DNA from 4 places in the Microbispora sp. NPDC046973 genome. Region 1 is predicted to be linked to each of the others. Evidence: riboswitches for the same ligand, from Rfam matches in the RefSeq annotation. Region 1 holds a riboswitch; each other region holds the start of a gene.
What was found. Region 1 has a riboswitch for cyclic di-AMP ahead of ABZ860_RS02775 (C40 family peptidase). Riboswitches for the same ligand answer to the same signal wherever they lie in the genome.
Positions count from the first base shown of each region.

Region 2: linked by a shared signal. The riboswitch ahead of ABZ860_RS31065 (CHAP domain-containing protein) and the one ahead of ABZ860_RS02775 (C40 family peptidase) in region 1 are both predicted to bind cyclic di-AMP.
Region 3: linked by a shared signal. The riboswitch ahead of ABZ860_RS05950 (C40 family peptidase) and the one ahead of ABZ860_RS02775 (C40 family peptidase) in region 1 are both predicted to bind cyclic di-AMP.
Region 4: linked by a shared signal. The riboswitch ahead of ABZ860_RS41640 (hypothetical protein) and the one ahead of ABZ860_RS02775 (C40 family peptidase) in region 1 are both predicted to bind cyclic di-AMP.

Region 1 covers NZ_JBEYWQ010000001.1:563,683-571,048, reverse strand. The annotation lists gene ABZ860_RS02790 (MvdC/MvdD family ATP grasp protein) at 1-350, shown strand, start outside; gene ABZ860_RS02785 (TIGR04500 family putative peptide maturation system protein) at 361-1,359, shown strand; gene ABZ860_RS02780 (peptidase domain-containing ABC transporter) at 1,463-3,652, shown strand; cyclic di-AMP (ydaO/yuaA leader) riboswitch at 3,884-4,041, shown strand; gene ABZ860_RS02775 (C40 family peptidase) at 4,172-4,675, shown strand; gene ABZ860_RS02770 (MarR family winged helix-turn-helix transcriptional regulator) at 4,765-5,181, opposite strand; gene ABZ860_RS02765 (alpha/beta hydrolase) at 5,243-6,019, shown strand; gene ABZ860_RS02760 (YafY family protein) at 6,065-7,081, opposite strand; gene ABZ860_RS02755 (VOC family protein) at 7,176-7,366, shown strand, end outside.
Region 2 covers NZ_JBEYWQ010000021.1:75,483-82,848, reverse strand. The annotation lists gene ABZ860_RS31090 (dihydrofolate reductase family protein) at 1-172, shown strand, start outside; gene ABZ860_RS31085 (RNA polymerase subunit sigma-70) at 368-1,375, opposite strand; gene ABZ860_RS31080 (alpha/beta hydrolase) at 1,628-2,524, shown strand; gene ABZ860_RS31075 (MerR family transcriptional regulator) at 2,508-3,299, shown strand; gene ABZ860_RS31070 (metalloregulator ArsR/SmtB family transcription factor) at 3,325-3,672, opposite strand; gene ABZ860_RS31065 (CHAP domain-containing protein) at 3,784-4,470, opposite strand; cyclic di-AMP (ydaO/yuaA leader) riboswitch at 4,485-4,618, opposite strand; gene ABZ860_RS31060 (HAMP domain-containing sensor histidine kinase) at 4,826-6,013, opposite strand; gene ABZ860_RS31055 (response regulator transcription factor) at 6,010-6,663, opposite strand; gene ABZ860_RS31050 (hypothetical protein) at 6,819-7,352, shown strand; gene ABZ860_RS31045 (peptidoglycan-binding protein) at 7,349-7,366, shown strand, end outside.
Region 3 covers NZ_JBEYWQ010000002.1:408,300-415,665, reverse strand. The annotation lists gene ABZ860_RS05970 (DEDD exonuclease domain-containing protein) at 1-1,712, opposite strand, end outside; gene ABZ860_RS05965 (GNAT family protein) at 1,773-2,354, opposite strand; gene ABZ860_RS05960 (NYN domain-containing protein) at 2,680-3,996, shown strand; gene ABZ860_RS05955 (NlpC/P60 family protein) at 4,132-5,094, shown strand; cyclic di-AMP (ydaO/yuaA leader) riboswitch at 5,410-5,564, shown strand; gene ABZ860_RS05950 (C40 family peptidase) at 5,639-6,208, shown strand; gene ABZ860_RS05945 (hypothetical protein) at 6,334-7,248, shown strand; gene ABZ860_RS05940 (glycosyltransferase family 4 protein) at 7,348-7,366, shown strand, end outside.
Region 4 covers NZ_JBEYWQ010000056.1:3,218-10,583, reverse strand. The annotation lists gene ABZ860_RS41665 (TrpB-like pyridoxal phosphate-dependent enzyme) at 1-593, shown strand, start outside; gene ABZ860_RS41660 (SpoIIE family protein phosphatase) at 756-2,489, shown strand; gene ABZ860_RS41655 (TIGR03086 family metal-binding protein) at 2,577-3,143, shown strand; gene ABZ860_RS41650 (DeoR/GlpR family DNA-binding transcription regulator) at 3,393-4,196, shown strand; gene galT (galactose-1-phosphate uridylyltransferase) at 4,292-5,350, shown strand; cyclic di-AMP (ydaO/yuaA leader) riboswitch at 5,421-5,559, shown strand; gene ABZ860_RS41640 (hypothetical protein) at 5,594-6,505, shown strand; gene ABZ860_RS41635 (hypothetical protein) at 6,993-7,366, opposite strand, start outside.

The sequences.
Region 1 (7,366 bases):
AGAAGGCCGTCGAGCTACGGATCACCGTCGTGGGTGACAAGGTGTTCGCCGCCGAGATCCACTCTCAGGGATCACGCGCGACCAAGTACGACTACCGCCACTACGAGCAGACCTTCTCCACCTACGCGATCCACCATCTGCCCGGCGACGTCGAGCGCCGCTGCCTGGAGCTGACCGCGGCGCTCGGCCTGCACTACGGCTGCATCGACATGATCGTCACGCCCGAGGGTGAGTACGTGTACCTGGAGATCAACCCCGCCGGGCAGTGGGGCTGGATCGAGGCCACCACCGGCCTGCCCATCGCCGCCGCCGTCGCCGACTGGCTCATCGCCGCCGAACCGCACAGGTGAAACCCATCCCATGACCAGCACCTTCGACGCCGCCCTGACCGAAGCCGTGGCCCTGCTGCGGACGCTGCCGCGCCGCCGCGACGACGTGCCCGAGGCCCGGCGGACCGTCTCCGAGTGGCGTGAGACCCGGCCCGCCACCCGCGCCCAGCTCGTGGCCGACGTACGACCCGGCAGCCCCATCGTCGACTACGACCTGGTGCTGGCCCACCCCGACGGGGGGAGCGTGGCGCTGACCGCCCCGGCCGACGACGGCGTGCCCTGGACCGTGGACCACTCCACCCACTGGGCCTCCGGCCGGGTCGTCACCGTGGACGGCTTCGCCCTGCTCATCCAGAACGCGCTGCTCACCCTGCGTACCCGGATCGAACGGGACACCACGATCCAGGACGAGCTGATCGACTACTGCATCCTGAGCGAGATGGCCGGCAGGGAGTCCCCGCCCACCCAGGAGGAGCTCCAGCAGGCGTCCGACGCCTACCGGATCAGGAACGGCCTGCGCAGCCGCGCCGACATGATGAGCTGGCTCGCCGGCGTCGGCCTGACCGAGACGGCCTACACCCATCACATCTTCGGCCTGGCGCTCAAACAGCGGGTCCGCGCCCGCATAGAGCAGGAGACGGCACACGGTTACCTGGAGCGCAACCCGGCCGAGTTCGACCAGGTCTGGGCGCTGTGGGCGGAAGGCCCCGAAGACCGCCTCGCGGAACTGGCGGGCGCTCCCGACCCCGCCGACGCCCTCGTCCGGGCGCTCGCCTCCCGTGACCGGATCACCGTCACCACCGCCGACGGACCCGCCCTCGACCTGCCCGAACCCCTGCGCACCGCCCCCGAGGGGACCGTGGTCGGTCCCGTCCCCCACGGAAAGGGCCACTTGGTCGGCGTCGTCCGCGAACGCCGTCCCGCCGACCCCGCCGACCCCCGCACCCTCGCCGCCGCCGGCCGCGCGGGCTTCGCGGAGTACATGGCCGAGCGGCGCGCGAAGGCCGCCGTCACCTGGCACTGGCTGTGACCGTGCCCGGTCGCCGCGGCCCCTCCTTCCTGCTGCTCTGGCTCGCCGTGGCCCTCCTGGCGGCGGCGGGCGCGGCCGTGGTCGTACTGATCGGGAGCGCCCGGTGAGCCGTCTGCGGGTGGTGCTCCAGAACACGCAGACCGAGTGCGGGTCGGCGTGTCTGGCCATGGTGCTGCACTATCACGGACACCGTACGACCGTCACCGAGCTGTCGAGCCACCTCGGCGTCGGCCGCGACGGCCTCAGCGCCCGCGCCATCCTGACGGGCGCCCGCGAATACGGGCTGACCGCCAAGGCGTTCCAGCTCGCCCCCGGCGACCTGGCCCGGGCGCCGCTCCCGGCCATCGCCCACTGGGAGTCCAACCACTTCGTGGTGGTCGAACGGTGGGCCGTCGACCGGGTCGACATCGTCGACCCCGGCCAGGGGCGGCGACGGCTGACTCCGGCGGAGTTCGCGGCGGGGTTCACCGGTGTCCTGCTCGTCTTCGAGCCGGGCGCGGGATTCCGCCGCGGATCGTCGTCGCTGGCCGGCGCGTGGCGACGAGAGTTCATGCGGACCCTGCTGCAACGCCGGCGCGGCCTGCTCGCGCAGGTCATCGTGGCCTCGCTGCTGCTGCAGCTGGTCGGCCTGGTCCTGCCGCTGTTCTCGGAGATGCTGCTGGACACCGTCCTGCCGCGGCGCGCCGATCTGCTGCCGCTGCTGGGGGTGGCCGTGCTGATCGCGGGGGCGGCCCAGCTCGTCCTGGGCTATCTGCGGGCGGCGCTGCTGGTGGCGGTGCGCGCCCGTGCCGACCAGGAGCTCAGCGAGGGGGTGGTCGGCCACCTGATGGCCCTGCCCTACACGTACTTCACCCAGCGGGGCACCGGCGACCTGGTGACCCGCGCCTCCAGCGTGTCGACCCTACGCGAGCTGCTCACCGGCCAGATCGTCACCGCGGTCCTCGACGGGCCGCTCGCCGTCGGCTACCTGGTGCTCGTCTACGTCCGCGACCCGATCTTCGGGGCGGCGCTGACCGGAGTGGTCCTGTTCCAGTCGCTGCTCCTGCTGGCCACGTCCCGGCGGGTCAACATGCTGACGCAGCAGGAACTCGCGGCGCTGTCGAAATCGCAGGGCACCCTCATCCAGACCCTCAGCGGCATCGAGACGCTCAAGGCGTCGGGCGCCGAGCGCAGGGCGATGAAGCAGTGGTCGGACCACTTCGGCCGGCAACTCGAGGCGGACGTGCGCGTCGGCCTCACCCACGGTTTCCTGGACGCCGTCGTGTCGGCCATCCACGTGATCACGCCGCTCGCGCTGCTGTGGATCGGCGCCTGGCGGGTGCTCGACGGAGAGCTCTCCGTCGGCGCGCTGGTCGCGCTCAACGCCATCGCCCTGGCCGCGCTGACCCCGCTCGGCTCGCTGATGACCAGCCTCCAGAGCCTCCAGCTGGCGGGCGCCCACTTCGACCGGCTCTCCGACATCCTCATCTCCACCCCCGAACCCGACGAGGGCATCGAGGTGCTGCGCCTGCGCGGCCGGATCGACCTGCGCGACGTCGGCTTCCGGCACGACCCGCGTGGCCCGTGGGTCCTCCGGGGCGTGTCGGTGTCGATCCACCCGGGCCAGAAGGTCGCGCTGGTCGGCGCCTCGGGCTCCGGCAAGAGTACGCTGGCCCGGCTTCTGCTGGCCCTGCACACCCCGGTCGAGGGCGAGATCCGCTACGACGGCGTCCCCGCGAGCGAGCTCAACCTGCGCACCCTGCGCCGCCAGTTCGGCGTCGTCACCCAGGACCCGTCCCTGTTCAACGGCACCATACGAGAGAACATCGCACTCAACGACCCCGACGCCCCACTGGAGCGCGTCGTCGCGGCGGCCGAACTGGCCGCACTGCACGACGAGATCATGGCCATGCCCATGAACTACGAGACCATGCTGACCGAGGGCGGCGGCCTGTCCGGCGGCCAGCGGCAGCGCCTGGCCCTGGCCCGCGCCGTACTGTCCCGGCCCAAAGTGCTCCTGCTCGACGAGGCCACGAGCAACCTCGACAGCACCACCGAAGCCGCCATCGAGGCCAACCTGGCCCGGCTCCCCCAGACCAGAATCATCATCGCCCACCGCCTCAGCACAGTCAGGGACGCCGACCTCATCCTGGTCCTCGACTCAGGACGCATCGTCCAACGCGGCACCCACGAGCAGCTGATGGCCGTGCCCGGCAAGTACGCCGAGCTCCTCGCCGCCCAGGCCGATCTTTCGCGAGGCGCACGCGGGGCCATGGCGCCCGCCCCCGCACCCGGACGCCGTCGGCGAGTGTGACGAGCGCCACATTTGCCCCTCCAAGGGCCGCCTGACCTGCGGGTTTTACCTTTTAATCCTTTTTATGTGATCTTTACCCTTTTCATGCCCTTTGCGGCAATATGTGGCTACTTGGTAGTTTCCTTGCCCAACGACGGGGTCCCCGTGACACCGCCGTTATGAACCCGGCCAGGCCGTGTTCGAAAACGAACATCCACTGTCACCGTCGCCACGTCCTCTCCGCCCCCCTGGGCGCCGGTGATGCCGAATCCGTGCAGCAAGGAGGCTCGGAGCCGGGGAACCAATCGACCTTCGACGAAGGTCTGGGGTGAATCGGCGCGCCAGCGCCGTAGGGCGACTTCCCCGCCCGAATCCGTCAGCTAACCCGGTAGGCGCAAGCGGAAGACCCTAGGGAGAGATCCCCTGTCTGCCAACTCCACCACTCTGCTCCGCATTGCCTGCGTCACTCTCAGTAGCGCCGCGCTCACCGCCTCCGTGGGAGCCCTGAGCGCGCTCCCCGCGGCCGCCATGTCGGGGACGGTGACAGCCCCGCCCCCCGCCTCGGCGGTCATCCCGCCCGAGCCCCCCGTCACGGTGACCACCCCGTACAACGGCGAGGCTCCGGCGGCGACCACGGCGGACGACTCCGCGAACACGAAGCTCACCAAGTCGGCCCTCCAGCAGGAGAAGGCCGAGCGCGCCATCAAGGTGGCGAAGAAGCACCTCGGCGATCCGTACGTATGGGGCGCCACGGGCCCACGGGCGTTCGACTGCTCCGGGCTGGTCCAGTTCGCCTGGCGCAAGGCCGGCGTCAAGCTCCCGCGCACGACCTGGTCGATGCTCGATGCCGTCAAGAAGAGGGTCTCCCTGGCGCACCTCAAGCCCGGCGACCTCATCTTCACCAGCGGCGGCGGCCACGTGGGCATGTACATAGGGCACAAGAAGGTGATCAGCGCTCCCCACAGCGGCGCGGTGGTCAGTGTCGACAGGCTCAACGGTTACTGGAGGAGCAGCTTCCTCACCGCCGTACGCCCCGGGGTCTGACCTCGGGCCGGGGAGACCTCCTCGGCGGGGATGTCCCGGGGGCGCGCCACCCGGGAAATCCCCGCCGAGGGCCGGCCAGAGGCCGGAGACTACGCGTCCTCTGCGATGAGGCGCTGGAGCAGGGCAAGCAGGGTCCCGCGGTCCCCGTCCGACAACGCGGTGTAACACCTGGCGAGCACCTCGTCGGCGACCCTGTGCCCGGCTTCCAGGACCCGCTCCCCGGAAGGGGTGAGATGGTGCTCGATGCGCCGGCCGCGCCCGGGCCGGCGCTCGATCCACCCCTGGGCCACCAGCCGACCGGCGAGGGTTCCGAAGGCCTGCTCGGTCTGGAAGGTCGCCACGGCCAGCTCCCGGGCCGACGCCCCGGGAGAACGGCTGATCGCCCGAAGAGCATCCCACTGGGCCAGCGTCGCGCCGATCGCGGACAGCCCGCTCTCCAGGGCCCGATGCTGCCGATACTGAGCCTGTTTGACCGCTCGTCCGAGTTCTTGCAGATCGCCATGCACGGCATGAGTTTAGTAGGAGACTAAGCTAGTTTAACTAAACATCCTTAGTTATGCTGTGCCCATGAACACCATCCCGCTCTACGACGACCTGTCCCTCACGGTGTCGGAAGCCGGAACCGGCAGACCGGCCCTGATCCTGCACGGCGGCGGCGGCCCCGCCACCGTCGCCGGACTCGCCCGGCACCTTCGCCGGACGACGCACACGATCACGCCGGTGCACCCCGGCTGGGACGGCACCCACCGCCCCTTATGGCTCACCGGCATAGACGACCTCGCCCTGGCCTACCTGCACTGTCTGCATCGGCTCGGACTGCGCGACGTCCTCGTCGTCGGCTCCTCTCTCGGCGGCTGGACCGCCGCCGAGATGGCCGTACGCGACACCGCGGGGATCATCACCGGACTGGTGCTGATCGACGCCGTCGGCGTGCACATCCCCGGCGAGCCGATCCGCGACTTCTTCTCCCTCGACGCCCGCGGCGTCGCCGAGTACGCCTGGCACGACTCGCAGCGCTTCTACGCCGACCCGGCCGGCGTTCCCGCCGACCAACTCGCGCGCCGGGCAGCCGACATGGCCACCATGCGCACGCTGGCCGGCGACCCCTATATGCACGACCCCAAACTGCTCCGCCGGCTGCGACACGTCGACGTCCCCACTCTCCTGCTGTGGGGAGAAAGCGACCGGATCGTCACTCCCGCCTACGGCGCCGCCTACGCCGACGCCTTCGGAGACGGCCGGCTGGAGGTGATTCCGGAAGCCGGCCACCTGCCGCACATCGAACAGCCGGTAGCCACCTTCGCCGCGATCGACCACTATCTACACGCAGCCGCGGACCGGTGAGCGGCGGCGCGCATCGAGGCCGCGCCTACTGCAGTCGCGGTCGCTTCAGGCGACGACTGTGCCAGGAGCGGGCGGCACCCTCCGGGCGGAGGCCGCGAGCCGGTCCGCGAGCGCGGCCACGAGGCCGCGAAGCTCGTCCGGTCGCTCGACGACGAACGGCCGGTCGAGCGACGCGAGCACCGGAGGCAACCAATCGAGCCGCTCCGCTCGCAGCTCGGCCCGGAGCCAGCCCTCGGTCTCGGGGTCCGCGCCTCCGGCGGGCGGGGACTCCTCCACAGTCGCGACGCCGGCGGGAAGCCGGGCGCGGATCTGCTCGACCGTCCCCTGGATCCGCAGGACCACTTCGTGCCGATACCGAGCCCTGGCGAACCCCGACAGAACGTGCTGCGCCGGATCGAGCCCGGCGGGCGGCTCGAACGAACCGGGCAGGGTCCTCGCGTCCGCGATGCGATCCAGCCGTAAGGTCCGATCCTCGCCGATCTCGGGATCCGCACCGGTGACGTACCACCGGCCCGAATGGGCGACGAGCCCGTAGGGATGCAGCGTGCGTTCGCTGCGCCGGCCGTCGGCGGCGGTGTACCTGATCGAGATCGGCCGGCGATGGCGCACCGCGTCGGCCACGGAGAGCAGGACCGCGGTCTCCGGGGCGGCGAACTCGCCGGGCGGAGCCGTGAAGGCGAGGGATTCGAGCACGGTGTCGAGCCTGCGGGCGAGCCGCTCGGGCAGGACCCGCCGGATCTTGGCCGCCGCCGTCTCGCTCGCCGTGCCCGTCGTCGTCATCAGCCCTGCCCGGCGACCGGCGACCAGGCCGAGCAGCACGGCGAGCGCTTCGTCGTCGCTCAGCATGAGCGGAGGCAGGCGGTATCCGGGGGCGAGCCGGTATCCGCCGTAGCGGCCGCGCACCGACTCGACGGGTACGTCGAGGTCGATCAGGTGGTCCACGTACCGCCGAACGGTGCGCTCGTCGACGCCGAGCCGGTCGGCGAGCTCGGCCATCGTCCGGATGCCGCCCGACTGCAGGAGCTCCAGCAGCGTGAGCACGCGGTGAGTAGGTCGGGCCACGTCACACAACCTAGTGACAATAGTGGGCGGTTTCTGTCCGGTATCCCTCCTAGTGTGCCTCGGGAGAACGACCCCGCGTACCAGGGAGATCACCATGGACTTCGTATCGATCCGCGTCATCACGGGCGATGTCGCGCGCCTCGTGGACTTCTACGAGCGAGCCACCGGAGCGCGGGCCCGATGGTTCGGCGAGGACTTCGCCGAGCTCAGGACCGCCTCCGCCACCCTCGCGATCGGCAGCACCCGCACCGTCCCGCTCTTCGCCCCCGGCGCCGCCCGGCCGGC
Region 2 (7,366 bases), on a different contig from region 1:
GGCCATGCGGGCCGGGCTGATCGACGAGTACGCGCTGGTCACCGTGCCGGTCCTGGTGGGCGGCGGCACGCCGTTCTTCACCGCGCTGGACAGCTGGGTGAACCTGAACCTGGTCGAGACGCGGACATTTCCCGGTGGCGTGGTGCTGACCCGATACGAGACGAGGCGATGAGCACGGGCCGGATACCCGGCCCATGAGGCCACGTCGAAATCCTTCCTGGCGTGCTCACCGTGACCCTCGGGGATGAGGGAACCTTTTCCCGGCCCTTCCTTGCGTTCCGAGTGAGCTGTCGACCGCTGGCTGAAGATGAGGACGACGGTGACGCCGGCCGTGCGCTGGACTCGTCGACGATGGCGACTTGTCCGATCACAGCGTCGCGGGCAGGGTCAGCCATGGTTTGTCGGCGGCGTCGAATCCGGTGAGTTCGGCGATCTTGCCGTCGACGATGTGCAGGACCGCGATGGTGAACAAACGGTATTCCGGGTCGTCGGGGGTGCGGAGGTACAGCGCAGCGGCAGGCATGCGGTTGACCGTGGTGGCGGTGCAGCGCCAGTCGTCGTGGCCGCGCTGGAAGAGCCCGCCGGAGACCCAGCCGTCCACCGCGTCCTTGGCCGTGACGGTCAAGGTGCCCGGCTCGGGCAGCATCGCGAAGCGCAGGTCGTCGCGCAGCAGGGCCGTCAGCCCGTTGAGGTCGTTGCGCTCATGGGCGTCCATATACGACTTCACCACGCCGCGCTCGTCATCCGACAGTTCGTGCGTGGCAGGGCTCCGCCAGTCGAGGCGGCGGTCGGGCAGCTGCTCGCGCATCGTCACGCGCGCCCGCTGCAGCGCGCTGGTCACCGATGCGACGGTCAGCTCGAGGGCGTTGGCGGCCTTGGACGCCGGCCAGCCGAGGACGTCGCGCACGATGAACACCGCCCGCTGCCGCGGCGGCAGGTGCTGGACGGCGACGATGAACGCCAGCTCGATCGTCTCCCGCGCCACCACCGATTCCTGCGGGTCCTCCGGGAGCATCCGGTCCGGATAAGGCTGCAGGTAGCGCACTTCCGAGCCCGCGCCCGGCAGTTCGGCAGGCACGGGTGTGCGCTCGTTGCGCTTCTCCAGAAAGTCGAGGCAGGCGTTCGTCGCGATCCGGTACAGCCAGGTCCGCAGCGCAGCGTGCCCCTTGAACGACTCCCGCTTGTCCCACGCCCGCAGGAACGTCTCCTGCGTCATGTCCTGGGCGTCCTCGTAGTTCGCGAGCATCCGGTAGCAGTGCACCTGCAGCTCACGCCGGTAGCGCTCCGTGATGAGCGCGAACTGTGCTGCGTCATTCGAGCGGGCCGCCGCGATGAACGGGGCCTCGTCGTGGCCTGGCAGTCTGGCGTCGGTCATGGTCGTCAATCCTTCCGCGAGTGGCGAGGGGCTACCAGAACTGACGACGTGGCGGAGGATTTCTGAGCGGTGAAGCCGCTCACACCGGGCCGTTCGTCAGGCCGGGTCACGCAACGGATCGTCGGGGCAGCCGCTTCGGATGAGCGGCTACGCCGCCGGGGCCGCTCGGGGCACGGGCCGCCGCGCGGGTGCGGACGTCCTGTCGCCGCGCCACTTGACCCTGACGCCGGGTCAACCTCTCAGCATGGTGGCATGACCACGGAAACAGAGGCCGCCGGACCGCGCGGGCCGTACGGCGAGCACGACGATGACGGAGAGCGGGCCGAAAGAGGCGACGAGGCGATGCGGCACTTCACGATCAAACACGACGGCGTCACGATCCCGGTGTCTCGCGGCGGCCGGGGGCGACCGCTGGTCCTGTGCCCTGGGCTGAACTCGACACAGGCCGGCCTGCACGAGCTGGCCGGGCTGCTGCGGCGCGACCACGACGTGGTGACCTTCGACCTGCGGGGCCACGGCCTCGCCTCGGTCGCCGACCGTTACTCCTTCGAGGACTTCCTCGGCGATCTCGTCGCCGTGATGACGGAGCTGGGACGCCTCGGCCTGCCCGCGGCGCCCGTGCTGGTGGGCTACTCGCTGGGCGCGGATCTGGCCGTGCACTATGCCTCCGAGCATCCCGGCACCGTGGCCGGACTTGTCCTCATCGACGGGGCGAACCCGGTGCCGGAACCGTTCATCACCGAGGCCGTCCTGCCGGAGTTCCGCGCCATGTGGGAGGACCTGGCGGCGCGGCAGGAGGCCGTGCGGGGCACCGCGCGTCAGGTCGTGCTCACCCCGCAGGAAATCCTCGACCTGAACCTCGAGATCGATGCGGTCCGGGCCGACATCCTCGGCCGGTACAGGAAGATCGACCGGCCTATCAGCATGATCATGTCGGCCTCGATGGCCGGCGACCGCGGCGCAGGACACGCGCCGCGGTTCAACCGGATCTGGCGTGCCGGCGTCGAGCGGCTTACCCGCGAGCACCCGCACATCGCCACGTCCTGGCTCGACGCCGACCACCAGCTGGTCTTCACCCATGCCCCGGAAATCGCCCGGATCATCCGCGGTGCGACTCCGGGAGACTGGTCGGATGCTGACCATCGGTGAGCTGGCGTCGTACGCCGGAGTGACGGTGCGCGCGGTGCGGCACTACCACGCCAGGGGACTGCTGCCGGAGCCGGAGCGGGACCACTCCGGCTACCGCAGATACGACGGCGGCGCGGTGGTCGAGCTGATCAAGATCCGGACCCTCGCCGAGGCCGGGGTCCCGCTGGCGCGGGTGCGGGAGCTGCTGCGGGCCGGCGAGGAGGAGTTCGCCGCTGCGGTCGCGGACATCGACAGGCGGCTGCGGGCGGAGATCCGGGAGCGGCAGCGGCATCGCGAGCGGATCGCCCGGCTCGCCTCGGGGGACAGCCTGGCGCTCCCGCCGGAGGTGGTCGAATACCTCGGCCGGTTGCGGGCGCTCGGGGTCGACGAGCGGATCGTCCAGGCCGAGCGCGACGGCTGGATCCCGCTGGCCGCGCACTCGCCCACGCGAGTCCCCGAGTGGATGGCGCGCAAGCGGGAGCAGCTCGACGACCCGCGGCTCGTGGACTTCTACCGCTCCCTCAGCCAGGCTCTCGACCGAGCCGACGACGACCCGCGACTGGTCGAGCTGGCCGACAAGCTGGCCGCCTACATCACGCGCATGGCCGACGAACGGGGCGAGGACTACCTCGACGACATCGACATCGAGTCACCGCTTGTCACGCCGATGGACAGGCTGGCGTTCGACACCGTGCCGCCGGCGCGCCGGCTGATCGAGCTGCTGAAGCAGCGAGGCTGGACGGGCTGGACCAAGCTCGAGCGCGTGGCCCCCAGGCCGGGTGCGGCTCCCCGGTAGTGCCGGCACGGGTCAGGTGTGCGATTCACGGACGGGCGTCGTCCTGGAGACGGCGCTCTCGCCTGCCGCGGGCGAGTTCGGTGCCCAGGGCGTCGAGGCGCTGGCTCCAGAAGCGGCGGAAGTGGTCGAGCCAGGTGTCGACCTCGCGGAGCGGCGCCGGGTCGACGGCGTACAGGCGCCGGGTGCCTTCCGCCCGCACCGTCGCGAAGCCGCTTTCCCGCAGCACGCGCAGGTGCTGGGACACCCCGGGCTGGGAGATCCCGAACTCCTCCTGCACGATCGCGCCGATCTCCCCGGCGGAGCGCTCGCCCTCGGCGAGCAGTTCCAGGATCCGGCGGCGTACCGGATCGCCGAGGACGTCGAACGCGTGCATGCCGTCAGGCTCGCAGCTCGCGCTCATACAGGTCAATTCGGAACCGGGACGCTCTCGGCGGGGACGGCGAAGCGCGCCGGGATCACCGGCGCGCTGGTGAGCCGTCGTCCGTCAGGATGAGGCGGTGGCGGAGGCGGAGGCGTCCGCGGGGTACATCGGGTAGCCGTACCCGACCACCTGCCAGGTGGGGCGGACGCGGGCCTCGACGGCGCCGCCGTCGCCCGTGTTGCCCTCGATGGTCCGGATGGTGCCGTCGCCGTTGTCCTTGACGACGAAGCCGACGTGCACGATGTCGTCGATGTCCTTGCTGCCGTTCCAGTTGAAGAACACCACCGCGCCCGGCTTGGGCGTGCGGCCCCAGCGGCCGTGGTCGGCGAACCAGTGGGCGTGCTCGACGGTGTAGGCGTCGGAGCCCATGACCGGCCCGATGCCGAGCTGGTGGCCGACCCAGGAGACGAACATGTCGCACCAGGCGGCGTTGAGGTAGCCCTTCAGGGTTCCTCCGTCGCGGGCGAGGGTCTCGCGGGCGCGGGGAGTGGACATGTACCACTGCTGGAACTTGGTTCCGCCGCCGTTGGCGTTCTCGCTGATCCCGACCTGGCTCCTGGCCAGGGTCAGCACGTCGGCCGCGCTGACCTTGGGCAGCGTGGAGGCGATCTCGGCCATGGACTGCGCGGCCGCCGGGCCCTTGCCGCTGGCCGGGTTGTCCGCGTGCGCGGCCGGCGTCGCGATCAGCACGGCCGAGGCGAGGGCCCCGCCCGCGAGGGCAGCGCGAACACAGGTGTTGAGGACGTGCATGGTGGGGCGTACTCCCTTACTTCCATGCCGCCTACCGGGTTAGCTGACGGGTTCGGGCTGGAAGTCGCCCTACGGCAGGCATGCCGATTCACCCCAGGAGAGGTGGGTCCCCGGCTCCGCGCGGACGCGGACTCGGCGGCCGGGCGGCAGGCCGGGATCGGCCGGCCGCGTCGGTCTGAGGAGGGCTTCTTGACCATTGAGATGAGCAAGTGCGCCCTGAGCTGCCTAAAAGGTAATAGACCAGGTCAAACCGGTCAAGTTAGAACAACTCAGATTTTACCGGCCAGTAGGCAGCAAACCCGGCGGGCCGGGTAACGGCCGCCCCAGCGATCATCGGCGGCAGCGGAACCCGGGCTCACCCGGGCAGGCGTACGGTCACCGACAGGCCGCCCTCCGGCCGGGCCAGCGCCTCCACCCCGCCGCCGTGCGCCACGGCGATGGCACGGACGATGGACAGGCCGAGCCCCGCCCCCCGTGCGGAGCGTACGCGGTCGCCGCCGAGCCGGCGGAACGGCTCGAACAGGTCGTCCACCTCGTAGGGCGGAACCGGGGGCCCGGTGTTCTCCACCGTCACGCTCACCCCGGCCTCGTCCTCCCGCAACCGCACCCAGATCTCCCCGTCCCGCACGTTGTACTTGATCGCGTTCTCCAGCAGGTTGAACAGGCAGCGTTCGAGGAACAGCGGATCGCCGTGCGCGACCGCCGGGCACAGGTCCTCGTGGACGACCACCTTCCTGCGGCGCGGCTGCAGGTCGATCTGCTCCATCACCACACGGACGATCTGCCGCAGGTCGACCGGCCTGCGGGCGGTCAGCTCCTGCTCCGACTGCGCCAGCATGAGCAGGCCCTCGATCAGCCGCTCGTACCTCGCGTTGGTGCCGAGCAGCGCGCGGGCCAGCGCCTTGAGGTCCTCCGACGCCGCCGGCTCCTCCAGCGACACCTCCAGGACCGTACGGTTGACCGCCAGCGGGGTGCGCAGCTCGTGGGAGGCGTTGGCGATGAACCGGCGCTGGGCGTCGAACACCCGGTGCAGCCGGTCGAGCATCGCGTCGAAGGTGTCGGCGAGCCGCTTGACCTCGTCCTGCGGGCCGCGCAGGGCGATCCGCTCGTGCAGCGTGCTCTCCGACAGCCGCTGCGCGGTCTCGGTCACCCGGTCCAGCGGGCGCAGCGCCCGGTCGGCCACCAGGTAGCCCAGCACCACCGCGACGGCCCCCACGAGGACCATGACGGCCACCGACGACCTGAGCACATCGCTCAGCACGTCGGCCGCCCCCTGCTCGACGTTGGTGCGCACCCGCTGCGCGAGCATGTCGCTGTCGGGCAGCGTGGTCCCCATGACGGCCCCGGGAGCGCCGACGCCGGTCACCTTCGACGCCACCGCCACCACGAAGCGCTGGTTGAGCGCCCGTGCGGTCAGCAGGTGGGTGAACCACAGCAGCACCGACCCCGCCACGAAGAACAGCCCGCCGTACAGCAGGGTGAGCCGCATCCGCAGGCCCAGCCTGCCCCAGAAGGACATCGCGTGGAACAGAGCGCGGATCACAGCCGGTACCCCCGGCCCGGCACGTTCTCGATCACCGGCGGCTCGCCCAGCTTGCGACGCAGCGAGGTGATCGTGACGCGCAGCACGCCCGTGCCGGCGTCGGCGTGCTCGTCCCACACATTCGCGCGCAGCCGGGCCGAGGTCACCAGCCCTCCGCCGGCACGCATGAGCTCCTGCAGCACGTCGAACTCCTTACGGCCCAGCGCCACCTGCCGCCCGTCCCGCACCACCGTACGGCGGGCGGGGTCGAGCCGGATCCCGGCCCGCTCCAGCACCGCAGGCACCGCCCGGGGCGAGCGCCGGGCCAGCGCCCGGATCCGGGCCACCAGCTCGGCGAACGCGAACGGCTTGACCAGGTAGTCGTCGGCGCCCAGGGACAGGCCCCCGACCCGGTCCCGCACCCGCCCGGCCGCCGTCAGCATGAGGATGCGGCTCGCGCCACTGGCCGTGACCAGCTCCCGGCACACGTCGTCGCCGTGCACCTCGGGCAGGTCGCGGTCGAGCACGACCACGTCGTAGTCGACGTAGGCGGCCAGCTCAAGCGCCTCCTGACCGTCGTAGGCCACGTCCACCGCGATCGCGTGCAGCCGCAACCCCCGGGCGACGGCCTCGGCCAGCTGTTCCTCGTCCTCGACCACGAGCACCCGCATCCCAACCTCCCGCTCGGCTCCGAGACTGGCGCAGGCGGTGTTAGCCGCGGATAAGCGGATCTCGCTTATCCGCGTTTAGCACCGCCTCCGCTGGAGTTGGGCCCCATCCCGGGCGACGCCCTGGACGAGAAGGAGCGACAGAGGAGGAACGACCCATGCGCTTACGACCGCTGCGTGCCCTGGGCCCGGCATTCGGGCTCGCACTGGCACTGGCCGGCTGCGGCGCGGCCCCCGCGGACGACGGGATCGCCAGCGCGGGCGGCGCCACGCCGGGCACCGCGGGCGGCGCCGCGGCCAGGCCGTCCGCGTCGGCCACGGTGGACCGCCAGGAGGCCCAGCTCAAGTTCGCCCAGTGCATGCGCGAGCACGGCGTGGACGTGCCCGACCCCGATGCCGACGGCCGCGTCCGCATCATGGGCAAGAAGGGCGACGAGGCCGCGATGCAGAAGGCCATGCAGGCCTGCCAGCACTTCATGAAGGACGCCGTCGGCGACAAGCTCGGCGGTGACGACCCCGAGGCGCGCGACCGGATGGTCAAGTTCGCCCAGTGCATGCGCGAGCACGGCATCGACATGCCCGACCCGGCCCCCGGACAGGGGATCCAGGTCAAGATCAAGCCGGGCCAGGAGAAGGCGATGGAAGAGGCGCAGAAGGCCTGCGAGGAGTTCGCACCCGGGAGGAAGCCGTGAGGAAGGGCCTGGTG
Region 3 (7,366 bases), on a different contig from region 1:
CCCTCACGACGGTCGCCGCGCTGGTGCCGGTAGGCGCGCTCGATGCGCTCGATCAGCCGCCCCGCGCCGTACGCGGGAAGGCTCCAGGTGCCGTCGACCTGGACGAGGCGCACGCCGGGGGAGTCGAGCCAGCGCAGCACGCACTCGGTCTCCTCGGCGCTGGCGGCCGGGGTGGGGCCGGGACCGGGGACGACCGTCTCCGCAGTGGCGACCAGCGCGTCCACGTACAGCGTGGGGTGGGCGCCCCTCGGCATCACGCCGGCCGCGGCGAGCCTGCCGTGCCGGATGACGTGGATGTCCCAGCCGCCGTCGAAGGCGGGGCTGGCGGCGACCATCTGCGGGATGCCGGTCAGCGAGCGCAGGCGCTGCATGCGCGCGGCGGTCCTGACGTAGGCGGCGAGCCGGTCCCGGTCGACGGCCGCCTCCTCGTATCGCTGCTCGGCCGACAGGCGCCGCATGCGCGCCTCCATGGCCGAGAAGACGGCCTCCCCGTCGAGCTCCATCGCGCGCCGGGCGCGGTGGACGTGGCGGGCGTAGCCCTCCTCGCTCTCGCGGCCCTCGCAGGGCGCGCCGCAGCGGCCGATCTCGGCGAGCGCGCAGGCGGGGCGCCGCACGCGGGCCGACAGCCGTTCGGTGCACTGGCGCAGCGGCAGCGCCTCGTGCATCGCGGTCCGCGCGTCGTCGGCGGTGCGGCTGCTGCCGAACGGGCCGAGGTAGGTCGCGCCGTCGTCCTTCACCTCGCGCACGACGCTGAGCCGGGGGAACGGCTCGTCGGTCAGCTTGAGCCAGACCGCCCGCTCGGGGAAGCGGGACCGTCTGTTGTAGCGCGGCTTGGTCGCCCCGATCATCCGCAGTTCGCGGATCTCCGCCTCCAGCGCCGTGGCGCAGACGATCGTCCTGACCCGCTCGGCGATGCCGACCATCTCGCGGATGCGGGAGCGGGTCTCGCTCGCGGTGAAGTAGCTGCGCACCCGGTTGCGCAGGTTGGAGCTCTTCCCGATGTAGAGCGCCTCGCCCTTGGCGTCCTCGAAGATGTAGACGCCGGGCGCGCCGGGCACCCCGTCGGCGAGGTGGCGTTTGCGCTGCTGCTCCGGGGTGGGGGCGCGCACGAAGCCGCGCAGGTCCTCCAGCGTGTGCACGCCGAGCGACCCGACCCGCGCGATGAGGCCGTGCAGCACGTCGACCGTGGCCTTCGCGTCGGCCAGCGCCCGGTGGCAGGGCTCGGTCGAGCTGCGGAAGACCCGCGCGAGGGTGGCCAGCTTGCAGTTGGGGGTCTCGTCGCGGGTCAGCACGCGGCGCGCGAGGTCGGCCGTGTCCACCACCGGGTTGGCCGGGGGCGGGTATCCGTTGACCTGGCACGCCGCCTTGAGGAACGACATGTCGAACGGCGCGTTGTGCGCCACCAGCGCCGCCCCGGCGATGAACTCCAGGAAGCTCGGCAGCACCTCGGAGAACTTCGGCGCGGCCACGACCATCGCGTCGGTGATGCCGGTCAGCACGGAGATGAACGGCGGGATCGGGCCGCCGGGGTCGACCAGGGTGGCGAACTCGCCGATCACCTCGCCGCCGCGCACCTTCACGGCGCCGATCTCCGTGATGGCGTGCTCCGCGGCCGATCCGCCGGTGGTCTCCAGGTCGAAGACGACGAACGTCACCTCCCGCAGGGGAGTGCCGAGCTCGTCCAGCGTGCCCTGTACCGCATCCACGCCCATGACCATAGAAGTCCCGACCGACAATTGCCGCCCCCGCCCCAGGCGGAGGCAAAGGGACGGTCAGGCGAGCGACGGGGCGGAGGCCGCTCCGGCGCGCCACTCGCGGGCCAGCATCGCGTAGACCAGCTCGTCGCTCCACGCGCCGGCGAAGAACTCGTTCTCCACCAGGCGGGCCTCCAGGCGCATGCCGAGCCGCTCCATCAGGCGGGCGGAGGAGGCGTTGCGGGCGTCGCAGTTGCCGTGGATCCGGTGCAGCCCGAGCCCCTCGAACCCGATGCGCAGGATCTCGCGGGCCGCCTCGGTGGCCAGGCCGCGGCCGTGGTAGGCCGGGTTGAAGACGAAGCCGATCTCGCCCTGGCGGTGCTCGCGGCTGCGCAGGAACAGCGTGAGGTCCCCGATCACGGGCCCTCCGCCGGCCGTCGCGACGGCCACGCTGAGCAGGTCGCCGTCCTCCCCGAGCGACGCGCAGGCGATCTTCCGGTCGAGCGCGGCCTTCGTCTCCTCCCGCGTACGGGCGTCCCAGTAGAGGTATCTGGTGACCTCCGGCAGGGAGTGGAAGGCGTACAGGTCGTCGAGGTCGGCCTCGGTGAAGGGGCGCAGGACCAGCCGGGGGGTCGTGATCGGGTACGGAGGGGTGAACACGCCGCCGAGCGTACGGACGGGGGCCGGGCGCCCGCCAACGGATTGGGTCTTGCCCGGCCCCGCCGGCGCGGGGCACGGTGACAGATCATGGACGCGACATGGACACGGTGCGACGGCCGTACCCTTGAAAGAGGACAAGAACAAGGGAGTGTCTCGCAGATCTTGCCGTGTGAGGGCGGCCCGGTGGGCGCGCCGCGAGGCTCGGGCCTCGCGGACGGCGGGCATCGGGGACGTTCTCGCACTCGGGGGCGACAGCACCGCGAGGCGCCGCCGGGGCGACCGCAGTGGGCAGAAGATCTGTAGGACACGACCGAGGAGCGACGAGATGAGTTCAGCCGGAGAAGGCCTGTCTCGTCCGTTGCCCGAGCAGGTCCGTTTACACGTGGTGGAGGTCGCCGCGCAGGTGCTGGGCTCGATGCCCGCCGCGGCCGTGCCGCCGCCGTTGCGCAACATCGCCAAGTTCGACCCGCGCAAGCGCGCCCGCCTGGGCAGCGCGCCGATCGCGGCCCAGCTGGAGAACGACAAGGAGTTCCGCGAGCGGGTGGCCGAGACGGTGGAGACCGCCTGGCCCGAGCTGGTGGCGAGCCTGGCCGAGGGCACGGTGCCCCCCGCGGCCGAGCCGGTGCTGGTCGCGGCGGCGGCGTACCTGACCCGCCCGCCCGGCTGGCCGGACCTGGTCGAGCAGGCGCGAACCGACCTGGAGCAGGCCGCCGCCGCGGGCACCCAGCGGGAGCAGGCGGAGACGCGGCTGCGCGAGCAGCTCGCGGCGCAGCGTGCCTCCGCCAAGGAGGAGATCGACCGGGTGCGCGAGCAGCTGAAGGCGGCCCGCGCGGAGAACTCCGACCTGCGGCGCAAGCTGCACGACGCCCGCGAGCGGGTCAGGACCGCCGAGGCCAGGGCGGCCGAGCTGGAGGCCGAGACGGCCGAGGCGCGGGCCAGGGTCGCGAGCGCCAACGGCGCGGCCGAGACCGAGCTGCGCAGGCTCAGGGAGCGCCTGGAGGACGCCGAGCGCCAGCTGGAGGCCAGCCGCAGGGCCGCCCGCGAGGGCCGCAGCATCGAGGACGCCCGGGTGCGGGTGCTGCTGGACGCGCTCCAGGACGCCGCCGCCGGGCTGCGCAAGGAGCTCGGCCTGCCCACGACGATCAGCAGGCCGGCCGACTACGTGGACGCGGTGCTGCCGGGCGAGCCGGGCATGACGGCCGTGCCCGCGCGGGCGCTGGCCAACGACGACCCCCAGCTCCTCGACCAGCTTCTGGCCATCCCTCATCTGCATCTGATCGTCGACGGCTACAACGTGACCAAGACCGGCTACCCGTCGCTGACCCTCGCCGACCAGCGGGCCCGGCTGCTGACCGGGCTCGGCGGGCTCGCCGTGCAGACGCGGGCGGAGGTGACGTGCGTGTTCGACGGCGCCGAACTGAACGGGCCCGTCCAGGTGTCCGCGCCGCGCGGGGTGCGGGTGAGGTTCAGTGCGCCCGGGGAGATCGCCGACGACCTCATCCGCACGCTGGTGCGGGCGGAGCCGTCCGGGCGGGCCGTCGCGGTGGTCTCCTCCGACCGGGAGGTGGCCGAGTCGGTGCGCCGCATGGGCGCCCGGCCGGTGCCCTCGCTCCTGCTGCTGCGCCGTCTCGGCCGCGGCTGAACGCCGCATCCGCGCTCCGGCTCCGGGTCGTCACAGTGAGTGATGACTGCCGCGAATACCTGCGAATAGGTTGAAGCTTCAAGATCGCCTAGATAGAGTCGCGCCGCAGGTTTCGTTGATCTAAAGGGGGCCTCAGTGCGAGGGCGTGTGCCGGCGGCCGCCGGTCTGGTCGCCGTGGTCCTGCTGACGCCGGTGACGGGCGCGCAGGCGGATCCGAAGCCCACTGTCGCGCAGGCCAAGGCGAAGCTGAGCAAGCTCAACGAGCAGGCCGACAAGCTCGTGGACCGCTACAACGCGGCCAACGAGAAGTGGAAGAAGGCGAGGCAGAAGTACCTCGCGATCAACGACGACTACAAGAAGCAGAACGTCCGGGTCGAGGCGCTGCGCTCCGGGCTGGTCTCGATGGCCGTCAGCAGCTACCAGGTCGGCGAGATGGGGTCGTGGGGAGGCGTCTTCTACAGCTCCGATCCCGACGCCATGCTCAGCGGCCTCGCCACGCTCAACCACATGTCGGCCGAGCGGGCCGGGCGGCTCAGGGAGTACGAGGGCGCCATCAAGGACCTCAAGGACCGCCGCGACCAGAGCAAGGCGGTCTACAGGGAGGCCACCGACGTCAGGGGCGAGCTCGCCGACGAGAAGGAGAAGGTCGACAAGCTCGTCCGGGAGCAGATGAAGCTGCTGCGCTCGCTCGGGACGTACAACCCCGGCAACCCCAACAGCGCCGGCGTCGTCTACACCGGTCCGGCGTCCGGCAACGCGCTGTCGGCCCTCCAGTTCGCCTACAAGCAGGTCGGCAAGCCCTACCGCTACGGGGGCACCGGGCCGGACTCCTGGGACTGCTCGGGGCTCGTGCAGGCCGCATGGGCGGCGGCGGGCGTGACGCTGCCCCGGACCAGCTACGAGCAGTGGGCCTGGGGTGCGAGCCGCAGGGTCTCGCTGGACGAGCTCCAGCCGGGCGACCTTCTCTGGCACGCCGGTTACGGTCACGTCGGCATCTACGCCGGCGACGGCAAGGTCGTCCACGCGCCGCAGACCGGCGATGTTGTGAAGATTGTCACACTCGCCGAGTATCACGCGATCGGAGCTGTGCGCCCCTGAGTGTCCGGCGGTCTCTGTGATCCCTGCGCCAGCTGTGACTTTTGTGACCGCATTTAGCCGTTGTTGCCCAGATTGTGAGCAGAGTCACACTTAGCCGATCGTGGTACGGGTAAGCTGCGGTTTCTTCTTCTCCGCCTTCGTTATCCGATCTTTATCCGGCGGGAGGGCTTTGCCGAACACGGCGAGTCCTCGGTAGCTTCTGGGCCGCGGCGAGCACGCCTCGCCGCGGCGCACCCGGTCCGGCCGGCCGGGGCGCGCAGTCATCCACCGTCATCGGCGTCCTCCATCACCCTCCCCTTCGCGGGATCCCCAGGCGCCGGTGGCCTGCCGAGTCCGTGCAGTCAGGAGGCACGGAGCCGGGGAACCATCGACCTTCACGCGAAGGTCCGGGGTGAATCGGCGCATCGCGCGCCGTAGGGCGACTTCCCCGCCCGAACCCGTCAGCTAACCCGGTAGGCGTGAGCGGAAGACCCGAGGAGAGATCCTGTCTACCACCCCCGCTAGTCTGTCCCGTATTGCCCGAATTGCCCTTGGTGGTGCCGCTTTGACGGCATCCGTAGGGGTCGCCGGAGCACAACCGGCGGCGGCCGACACGGTGACGGTCACGGTCGTCAAGACGGCCACAGCGACGAAGACGGCCACGAAGACGGGCACTGCGACGAGCGCGAAGACCGCCGCCCGCACGGCCGCCGCGAAGAAGCAGACCAAGAAGCACGCCGCCAAGCGGAAGATCAGCAGGGCCTCGCTCCAGCGGGTGAAGGCCCAGCGCGCGGTGAAGGCGGCCGAGAAGCAGATCGGCGATCCCTACCGCTACGGAGCCACCGGACCGGGCGCGTTCGACTGCTCGGGCCTGGTCCAGTACGCCTGGCGCAAGGCGGGCGTACGGCTGCCGCGCACGACGTGGTCCATCCGCAGCGCGGTCAGGAAGAAGGTGTCCTGGGGCGACTTCAAGCCCGGTGACCTGATCTTCACCAGCGGCGGCGGCCACGTCGGCATGTACGTCGGGCACGGCAAGATGATCCACGCTCCGCACACCGGCACGCGGGTCAGGATCGACAAGCTGGACGCCTACCGGAGGAGCACCTTCGTGGGTGCCGTCCGCCCCGGCGTCTGACGGGCACCGGTCACCAAGCCCCCTCGACCGGCGCCCTCCTCACGGCCCCGTCCACCTCGCCGAGGTGGGCGGGGCCATGGCATGTGCTGGTCGGGGAGTGCCGGACAGGACCTAGCATGCTCGGCGTGACTGTCACGAGCGGCGTGCCCGGGGGCGTGCCGAGCGTGCGCGCCGAGGCCCATCGGCGCCAGCCCGACGATCGGCCCCGCGGGGGCCGTCCCCGCAGGATCGCGGCCGCGGCCGTCGCGCTGGCCGTGCTGCTGACCGGGCCCGCCGCCGCGGCTCCGCCCGACCCGCTGCTTGCCCTGCGGCTGGATGCCCGCGCCGCCGTGCGGGAGCATCCGGGCATGTGGACCGGCGCCTCCGTCGCCCGCGGCGCGCGTGCCGTCGTCGTCGGGTCGCCTCGGCCGCTGGTCGCCGGCATCGCCGCGCTGGCCGATCGCGGGGGCCGTACGGTGACGAGGGTCTGGGGCGGGCACAGTGGCGCGGTGGTCCTCGTGCCGCGCACCGAGGAGCAGGCCGCCGTGCTGGCCGCGCCGGCGAAGGTGGACGGCCTGGCGGCCGTCGCCACCGGCGGCCGCGTGATCGTGCAGCCGGCCGCGTTCGCCCGCCTGTCGGCGACCGGCCGACTGGTCGTCGTGACCCATGAGCTGACGCACGTCGCGACCACCGGTCCCCGCGCGGTGCCGATGTGGCTCATGGAGGGCTTCGCCGACTACGTGGGCTACCTGGACAGCGGACTGCCGGTCCGCACGGTCGCCGCCGAGCTGGCCGCTGACGTGGCGGCCGGGAGGGCCGCGCTGGACGGCCTGCCGGGGCCCGCCGACTTCGTCGCCAGGCCCGCCCAGGCGTACGAGGAGGCGTGGCTCGCCTGCCGCTACATCGCCGCCCGGTTCGGCGAGCGGAGGCTGGTCGCCCTCTACCGCGCGGCGCTGCGCGAGGAGATCGGCGCCGCCCTGCGGGAGGTGCTCGGGCTGACCGCGGACGGCCTGACCCGCGGATGGCGCTCGTACGCGCGCGAGCGGCTCGCCCGGTCCTGATCCTGATCTCCCAGGGGCGACGGTGCGACCGCGGCTGCGACAATGCGTTCTCGGGCGGCGCGGGCGGACCGCGCGGCCACGCCGGCAGCGGGGGTGAGGATGACGAAGCGGACGCTGA
Region 4 (7,366 bases), on a different contig from region 1:
CCCCGGACGTCGTGATCGGCTGCACCGGAGGCGGCTCCAACTTCGCCGGGCTGGCCTTCCCGTTCCTGCGCGAGAAGCTGGCGGGGCGCATGGACCCCGTGCTGCGGTGCGTCGAGCCCGCCGCCTGCCCGTCCCTGACCCGGGGCGCCTACGCGTACGACTTCGGCGACGCGGCAGGGTTCACGCCGCTGATGAAGATGCACACGCTGGGACACACGTTCGTGCCCGACCCGATCCACGCCGGCGGGCTGCGCTACCACGGCATGTCGCCGCTGCTCTCGCACGTGTACGCGCTGGACCTGGTGGAAGCCGTGGCCGTCACGCAGACCGAGTGCTTCGACGCGGGCATCCGCTTCGCCAGGGCCGAGGGGATCGTGCCGGCTCCCGAACCCTCCCACGCGGTGGCCGCGACGATCGCGGAGGCGCTGCGCTGCGCCGAGTCCGGTGAGGAGAAGGTCATCGTGATGTCCCTGTGCGGGCACGGCCACTTCGACCTGCCCGCTTATGAGAGCCGTCTCGCCGGCCGCCTGGAGGATTTCACGCTCCCGCAGGAGCGTATCGACGCGGCCCTCGCGCATCTGCCCGCCGTCTGATGTGACGCATGCCCGCCGATATCCGTTTCGTCCCTTGACCGGCGGGTACGGCTGCGCCATCGCGCCGTCATACCGACCGGAGCACTCATGTCAAACGGCTGAAATGCGCGGTATCAGCTCCATACGATTCTGGAACACCATCCGCTCTCTCCGGAGAATTCGTTGAACCGGAACTGCGTCATCAAGGACCCCGCCCCGGGCAACCGGGCGCAGTGGCGCCGCAGCAGCGCCGCGTCCGCGCACGAGCGGCTGGCTTTCCTGAACGAGGCGAGCCGGCGGATCGGCAGCACGCTCGACTTATCCGAGACGAGCCGGGAGCTCGTCGACGTGGCGGTCCCCCGCTTCGCCGACGCGGCGGCGGTGATGGTGCAGGACCGCCTCATGGCGGACGGCGAGTTGTCGCCCAGGCCGGTGGACGGAACCACCCTCGTCCGCCGGGTCGCCCTGGGCGTGGCCGGCGCCGATCCGGACGCCTGGGTGAAGGCCTTCCCCGTCGGCGAGGCGACGGTCTACCCGGCGGTCCTTCCGCAGGCCCAGTGCATGGCCGGCGGCAAGCCGCTGATGTACCCGGCGCTCGACAAGGAGAGCGCCCGTCTGATCGGCGCCAGCCTGGACCGGGAGGACACGGTCACCTCGCTCCTGACCGACTCGTCGTTCCTCGCGGTGCCCCTGCGGGCGCGGGGACGGGTCCTCGGCTGCATCATCTTCACCAGGCACCCGGGCAGCCTGTCGTTCGAGGAGCAGGACGTGGTCGTGGCCGAGGACCTGGCCGCCCGCACCGCCCTGTGCATCGACAACGCGCGGCTGTACACCAGGGAGCGCAGGACCGCGCTGACCCTGCAGAGCAGCCTGCTGCCCGTCGAACTGCCGCAGGCGCTCGGCATGGACATCGCCTCGCGCTACCTGCCCGCCAGCGACCTCATGGGAGTCGGAGGCGACTGGTACGACGTGATCGCCCTGCCCGGGTGCCGTACGGCCCTGGTGGTGGGCGACGTCATGGGCCACGGGACCAGGGCGGCGGCGACCATGGGCCAGCTCCGCACGGCCGCGCGTACGCTCGCGAGCCTCGACCTGCCGCCCGACGAGGTGCTGTTCCGGCTCAACCTGATGAGCCAGGACCTCGACCCGAGCCAGATCGCGACGTGCATCTACGCCGTCTACGACCCGGTGACGCGCAATTGCGCGCTCGCCCGTGCCGGGCACGTGCCGCCGATCCTGCTGCACCCCGACCGGTCGACCGAGATCATCGAGCTGCCCTCGGGCCTGCCTCTCGGCATCGGCAGCGACCCTCTGGAGTCGTGCGAGCTGGTCCTGCCGGCCGGGAGCGTGCTCGCCCTCTACACCGACGGCCTCGTGGAGAGCCGGGAGCGGGACCTGGACGCCGGGATCATGGGGCTGCGCCGCCTGCTCGCCGGTCCGGTCGAGGACCTGGAGGACATGTGCGACGTGATCATCAGCAGCCAGCGGTCGGGCCACGAGCGTGACGACATCGCCCTGATGGTGGCGCGGGTGCGCGATCTCGACCCGGACGAGGTGGCGACCTGCCCGTTGCCGTCCGACCCGCGGTTCGTCTCGCACGCCCGCCGCTTCGTCCGCGGCACTCTGCAGAGGTGGGGGCTGAGCAGTCTGGTGGACAGCACCCAGCTCATCGTGAGCGAGCTGGTCACCAACGCGCTCAAACACGGCTGGCCGCCGATCGAGCTGCGCATGCTGCGCGGCCGCACGCTGGTGGTCGAGGTCGTCGACGGCTCCCCCGCCGCTCCCGCCCCGCGCACGGCCACCCCCGACGAGGACACCGGCCGCGGTCTCCAGCTGATCAAGCGGTTCGCCTACCGCTGGGGCACCCGGCCCACCCCGTACGGAAAGATCGTCTGGGTCGAGCAGCACGTCCCTTGACCCGGGCGTTCCCTCCCCGGCGAGCGTGTATGACTGATCGTTGAGAAGAGTTACGTTCGAATGGGGAGTTCGTGGCGAGGAGGGGACATGATCGACATCCGTGACGCGTACCGCAGGGCGCTGGACGGTTTCGGGGACCGCCTCCATCTCGTCCGCCGCGGGCAGTGGGAGCTGCCGACTCCTTGCGTCGACTGGGACGTCCGGGGGCTCGTCAACCACGTCGTGGCCGAGAACCTGTGGGCCCCCGAGCTGCTGTCCGGCCGTACGGTCGCCGAGGTGGGGGACGCCTTCGAGGGCGACGTGCTCGGCGACGACCCGCTCAAGGCGTTCGAGGCGTCCGCGCAGGGCGCCGTCCAGGCGGTGTACGCCGAGGGCGCCCTGACCAGCGTGACCCACCTGTCCTTCGGCGACGTGCCGGGCGAGGAGTACATCACCGAGCTGTTCGCGGACGCGCTGATCCACACCTGGGATCTGGCACGTGCCATCGGCGGGCCGGAACGGCTCGACCCCGAGCTCGTCGCCTCCTGCTCGGAATGGTTCGAGAAGGCGCGGGAGGACTACCGCGAGGCGGGAGTGATCGGGGACGAGCGAGGCGTCCCGGCCGGCGCCGACCAGCAGACCCACCTGCTCGCCGCCTGGGGCAGGAACCCTTAGGTCCTGCCCCCCAGGTCCTGCCCGGCAGGGAGACTAACGCCCTGTGGGCCGTTTGCCGTGGTTGGCCTTCTTCTTCTTGCGTGCCTTCGACTTGCGTGCGCGCCTGCCCATCAGGACCGCCTTCCGTCGAGTACGGCTTTCGCTCACTGTCCTCCCCCGAACCGCGAGCGGCAAGGGGCGGACCCCAACTCAACATGTCCCCACGTGCGTAGGGCATAATTTGTTTGAATCTGTTGACAGGAGTGGTGGATGCTGGCCCAGCAACGGCAGCAGGCGATCCTGGAGAGGGTACGCAGAACCGGCGGGGTGCGCGTCGCGCAGCTCGTACGCGACCTCGGGGTCTCGGACATGACGATCCGCCGTGACCTGGAGGTCCTCGCGGAGCGCGGCCTGATCGTCAAGGTGCACGGCGGGGCGACCGCCACCGGCACCGGCTCCACGGAGGAGCCGGGCTTCGCGGCCAAGTCGGTGCGGCAGCAGGCCGAGAAGGAGGCCATCGCCCGCCGGGCCGCCACGCTCGTACGGCCGGGCAGCTCCGTCGCCCTCTCGGCCGGGACCACGACCTGGACATTGGCCCACCACCTGGTGGACGTGCCCGAGCTGACCGTGATCACCAACTCCGTCCAGGTGGCCGACGTCTTCCACCGGGCGGGACGGCCCGACCAGACCGTGGTGCTGGTCGGAGGCGTGCGCACGCCCTCCGACGCCCTGGTCGGCCCGGTGGCCGTGGCGGCCGTCCGCTCCCTGAACGTCGACACGCTCATGCTCGGCGTGCACGGCATGAGCGTCCGGGCCGGTTACACCACGCCCAACCTGCTGGAGGCGGAGACCGACCGCGCCCTCATCGCGGCCGCCCAGCAGCTCGTGGTCCTGGCCGACCACACCAAGTGGGGGACGATCGGCATCAGCACGATCGCCGCCCTCGGCGACGCCGGCGTGGTCGTGAGCGACGTCGGCCTGCCGGAGGAGGCGCGTGCCGCACTGTCGGAGCACGCCGGCGAGCTCCTCCTCGCCGATCCGTCCGGGGAGACCGAGCTGGAGACCGCCCTGTGACGCCGGACCTCCGGAAGCCCGCCGTGCCCCCGGCCGGACCTCTAAACGCCCGCTCGTGACCCGGGACACCGCACCGTGAAGCTGGAGACCGCTCTGTGAAGCGCACCATCACCCATCTCGCCGACGGCCGTGAGCTGATCTACTTCGACCGGCGCGACGACGCCGACCACAGCGCCACCGACACCAGGGACCTGCCGCCGCGCCCGCTCGCCTCCGAGCTGCGCTACGACCCCCTGATGGACGAGTGGGTGGCCGTCGCCCGGCACCGCCAGACGCGCACCCACCTGCCGTCCGCCGAGGAGTGCCCGCTCTGCCCGGGCCATCCCGGCTCGGAGATCCCCTCGCCGTACGAGGTGGCGGTGTTCGAGAACCGCTTCCCGTCGTTCAGCTTCAACACGGGCGCGTACGAGCAGGTGGGCGGGCTGAGCGAGGTGCGGCCGGGGATCGGGCGCTGCGAGGTCGTCTGCTTCACCTCCGACCACGACGCGTCGTTCAGCTCCCTGAGCGACGAGCAGGCCGAGCTGGTCGTCGAGGCGTGGGCCGACCGCACGGCCGAGCTGTCCTCGCTGCCGGGCGTGGAGCAGGTCTTCTGCTTCGAGAACCGCGGCGCCGAGATCGGCATCACGCTGCCGCATCCCCACGGGCAGATCTACGCCTATCCGTACGTCACGCCGCGTACGCGGCAGATGCTGGACGCCGCCGCCCGCCATCGGGGCGGCAACCTGTTCGCGGACGTCCTGGCCGCCGAGCGGAGGGGCCCCCGGGTGGTGGCCGCCAACGAACACTGGACGGCCTTCGTCCCTGCCGCCGCGCGATACCCGTTCGAGGTGCACGTCTACCCGCACCGCCAGGTGCCCGACATCCCCGCGCTGTCGCCCGAGGAACGCGCCGCCTTCGCGCCGCTCTACATCGAGGTGCTGCGCCGCCTGGACGGGCTGTTCGGCGTCGTCATGCCGTACGTCGCGGCCTGGCACCAGGCCCCGGTCAGCCACCGGCGCGACCTCGCCTATCTCCACCTGCAGCTCTTCACCATCCGGCGCGCGCCGAACAAGCTGAAGTATCTGGCCGGATCGGAGTCGGCCATGGGCGCCTTCGTCAACGACGTGCTGCCGGAGGAGGCCGCTCGGATGCTTCGCGAGGCGATAACGGCTTGATCTCCGATTGGTTGCGACTTCGGTGGCAGCCACCGTTTCTTTACCACTAGTATCCCTGACACCGGCCGTCACAACCGGTACGCCTAATCCCGGGCGCCCCGCCCGGGAGCCGGGGACCCAATCACGCACCTGGGGTCAAGGCAGTGGCCTGCCCGGGCTCCTCCAGCCCGAACCCGTCAGCTAACCCGGTCGGCAGATGGAGAGGAGTGGGCTCTGCCCCGCGCGTTCCCCCTGGCTGTCGGCGTGCTCGCCTCCGCCGCCCTCGTGTTCGGCACGGCCGCGCCCGGTGCGGCCGATCCCAAACCGACGGAGAAGCAGCTCAAGAAGGAGCTGTCGGACCTGCGGAAGAAGGTCGACCGGCTGATCGGCGACTACAACGCCAAACGCGTCGCCCTGGCCAAGGCCCGCGTGGAGGAGCAGGCGGCCCGGGGCCGGCTGGCCAAGGCCGAGGCCGACTTCGAGTCCGCCAGCGACGCCGTACGGCAGATGGCCGGGCTGCGCTACCAGACCGAGAGCGCGATGGCGCTGCCCGACATGAACACCGCGGCGCTGAACTACCAGCTCAAGGAGGAGCAGGCCGCGAGGCTCGCGCACTTCGACCAGGTCCGCGCCGAGCGGCAGCGGGCCGCGGACGCAGCCAAGACGCTGACCGCACAGCTCAAGGCGCAGGCCGCCGAGGTCGCCGGGCAGCGCGAGGACGCCGAGGATCTCATCGACGAGATCAAGGACAAGCTCGACGCGTTGATCCCGATCGCGCCGGGAAAGCGCGCGGGCGGGTCGTGGGCGCCTGAGCTGCCCAGCGGCTCCGACAACATCACGCCCCGGATGCGGTTCATGCGCACGGAGGTCGAAAAGCACTTCGACCTCCAATTTCCGGTCGGCTGCTACCGAGCGGAGAACAGCGGCGAGCATCCTCTCGGACGCGCCTGCGACTTCATGATGAGCTCGGGCGGCGCCATGCCCTCTCCCGGAATGAAGGCCCTCGGCGACACCCTGGCCGCCTGGGCCATCAAGAACGGGCCGAAGCTGGGCGTGATGTACGTGATCTGGCAGCAGCGCATCTACAACCTCGGCCATCCGGGCTGGCGGACCATGTCCGACCGCGGCGGAATCACCGCCAACCACTACGACCACGTGCACATCTCGATGTACTGAGCCCGCAAGCCGTCTACCGGGGACCTCCGGCTGCCTGATCTCCAGAACCCTGCCGCGCACAAGCCGAGCAGCCGCGTAACAGGCTGAGGCGAAGACCCGCGCATCCGTCAAGGGCAGCGGCTCGGATCTGAAATCTCGGAACCCCGTCGCACCTCGCGGCAAGCGACTCGGATCGAGACCTCCCTCAGTCGCCATCGGCGCTCCTCACCGCGTGCTCGTGTACAGCAGGCCCGTACAGCAACTTCTCCTCACATCGGCGTGATCGTGAGCCTATTCGTGAGGCCGGCTTGCAGGCGTCTCATGGCGTGGCGGGCGCTCATCCGCCGACCGACCCGCCTGCTGGGGAACGGCAACGGCTCTCATCGCTGCGCCCGATCAGCGCAGCCTTCCGGTCCTGTACCGAACCTGGGACAGAGCAGACTTCTGAGCCGATTGAGAGCGGCGGGGCCGGCCACCTCGCTGAGCGGGATGGCCGACCCGTTCCGGCTCAGGCCGGGATCTGCTTCTCGTTCCAGGTGTAGTAGACGTAGGTGCTGTCGGGCCCGGTCATCGTGCCGTAGACCTGCCAGAAGCTGTTGGCGCCGGGCGAGTAGCGGAAGACCTTGTCCCCGGGCCGGTCGTCCACGAACACGCTCTGTGACCCGTTGGACCAGATCCGTACCTCGATCGTGAATGTCGAGGTGTCCGGGATGTCGAGGCAGACCTCGTACGTGTACGCCGACGGACCGGCGATGTTGTAGCTACGACCGTCCACCGCCGGCCGCTGGACGTTCGTGGGGACGTAGCTGTTCAGAACCCGGGTGTACCCGCCCGTGGAGCAGTCGACTGCGGGGGCGGCTGCGGACGCGGGACTGATGCCGG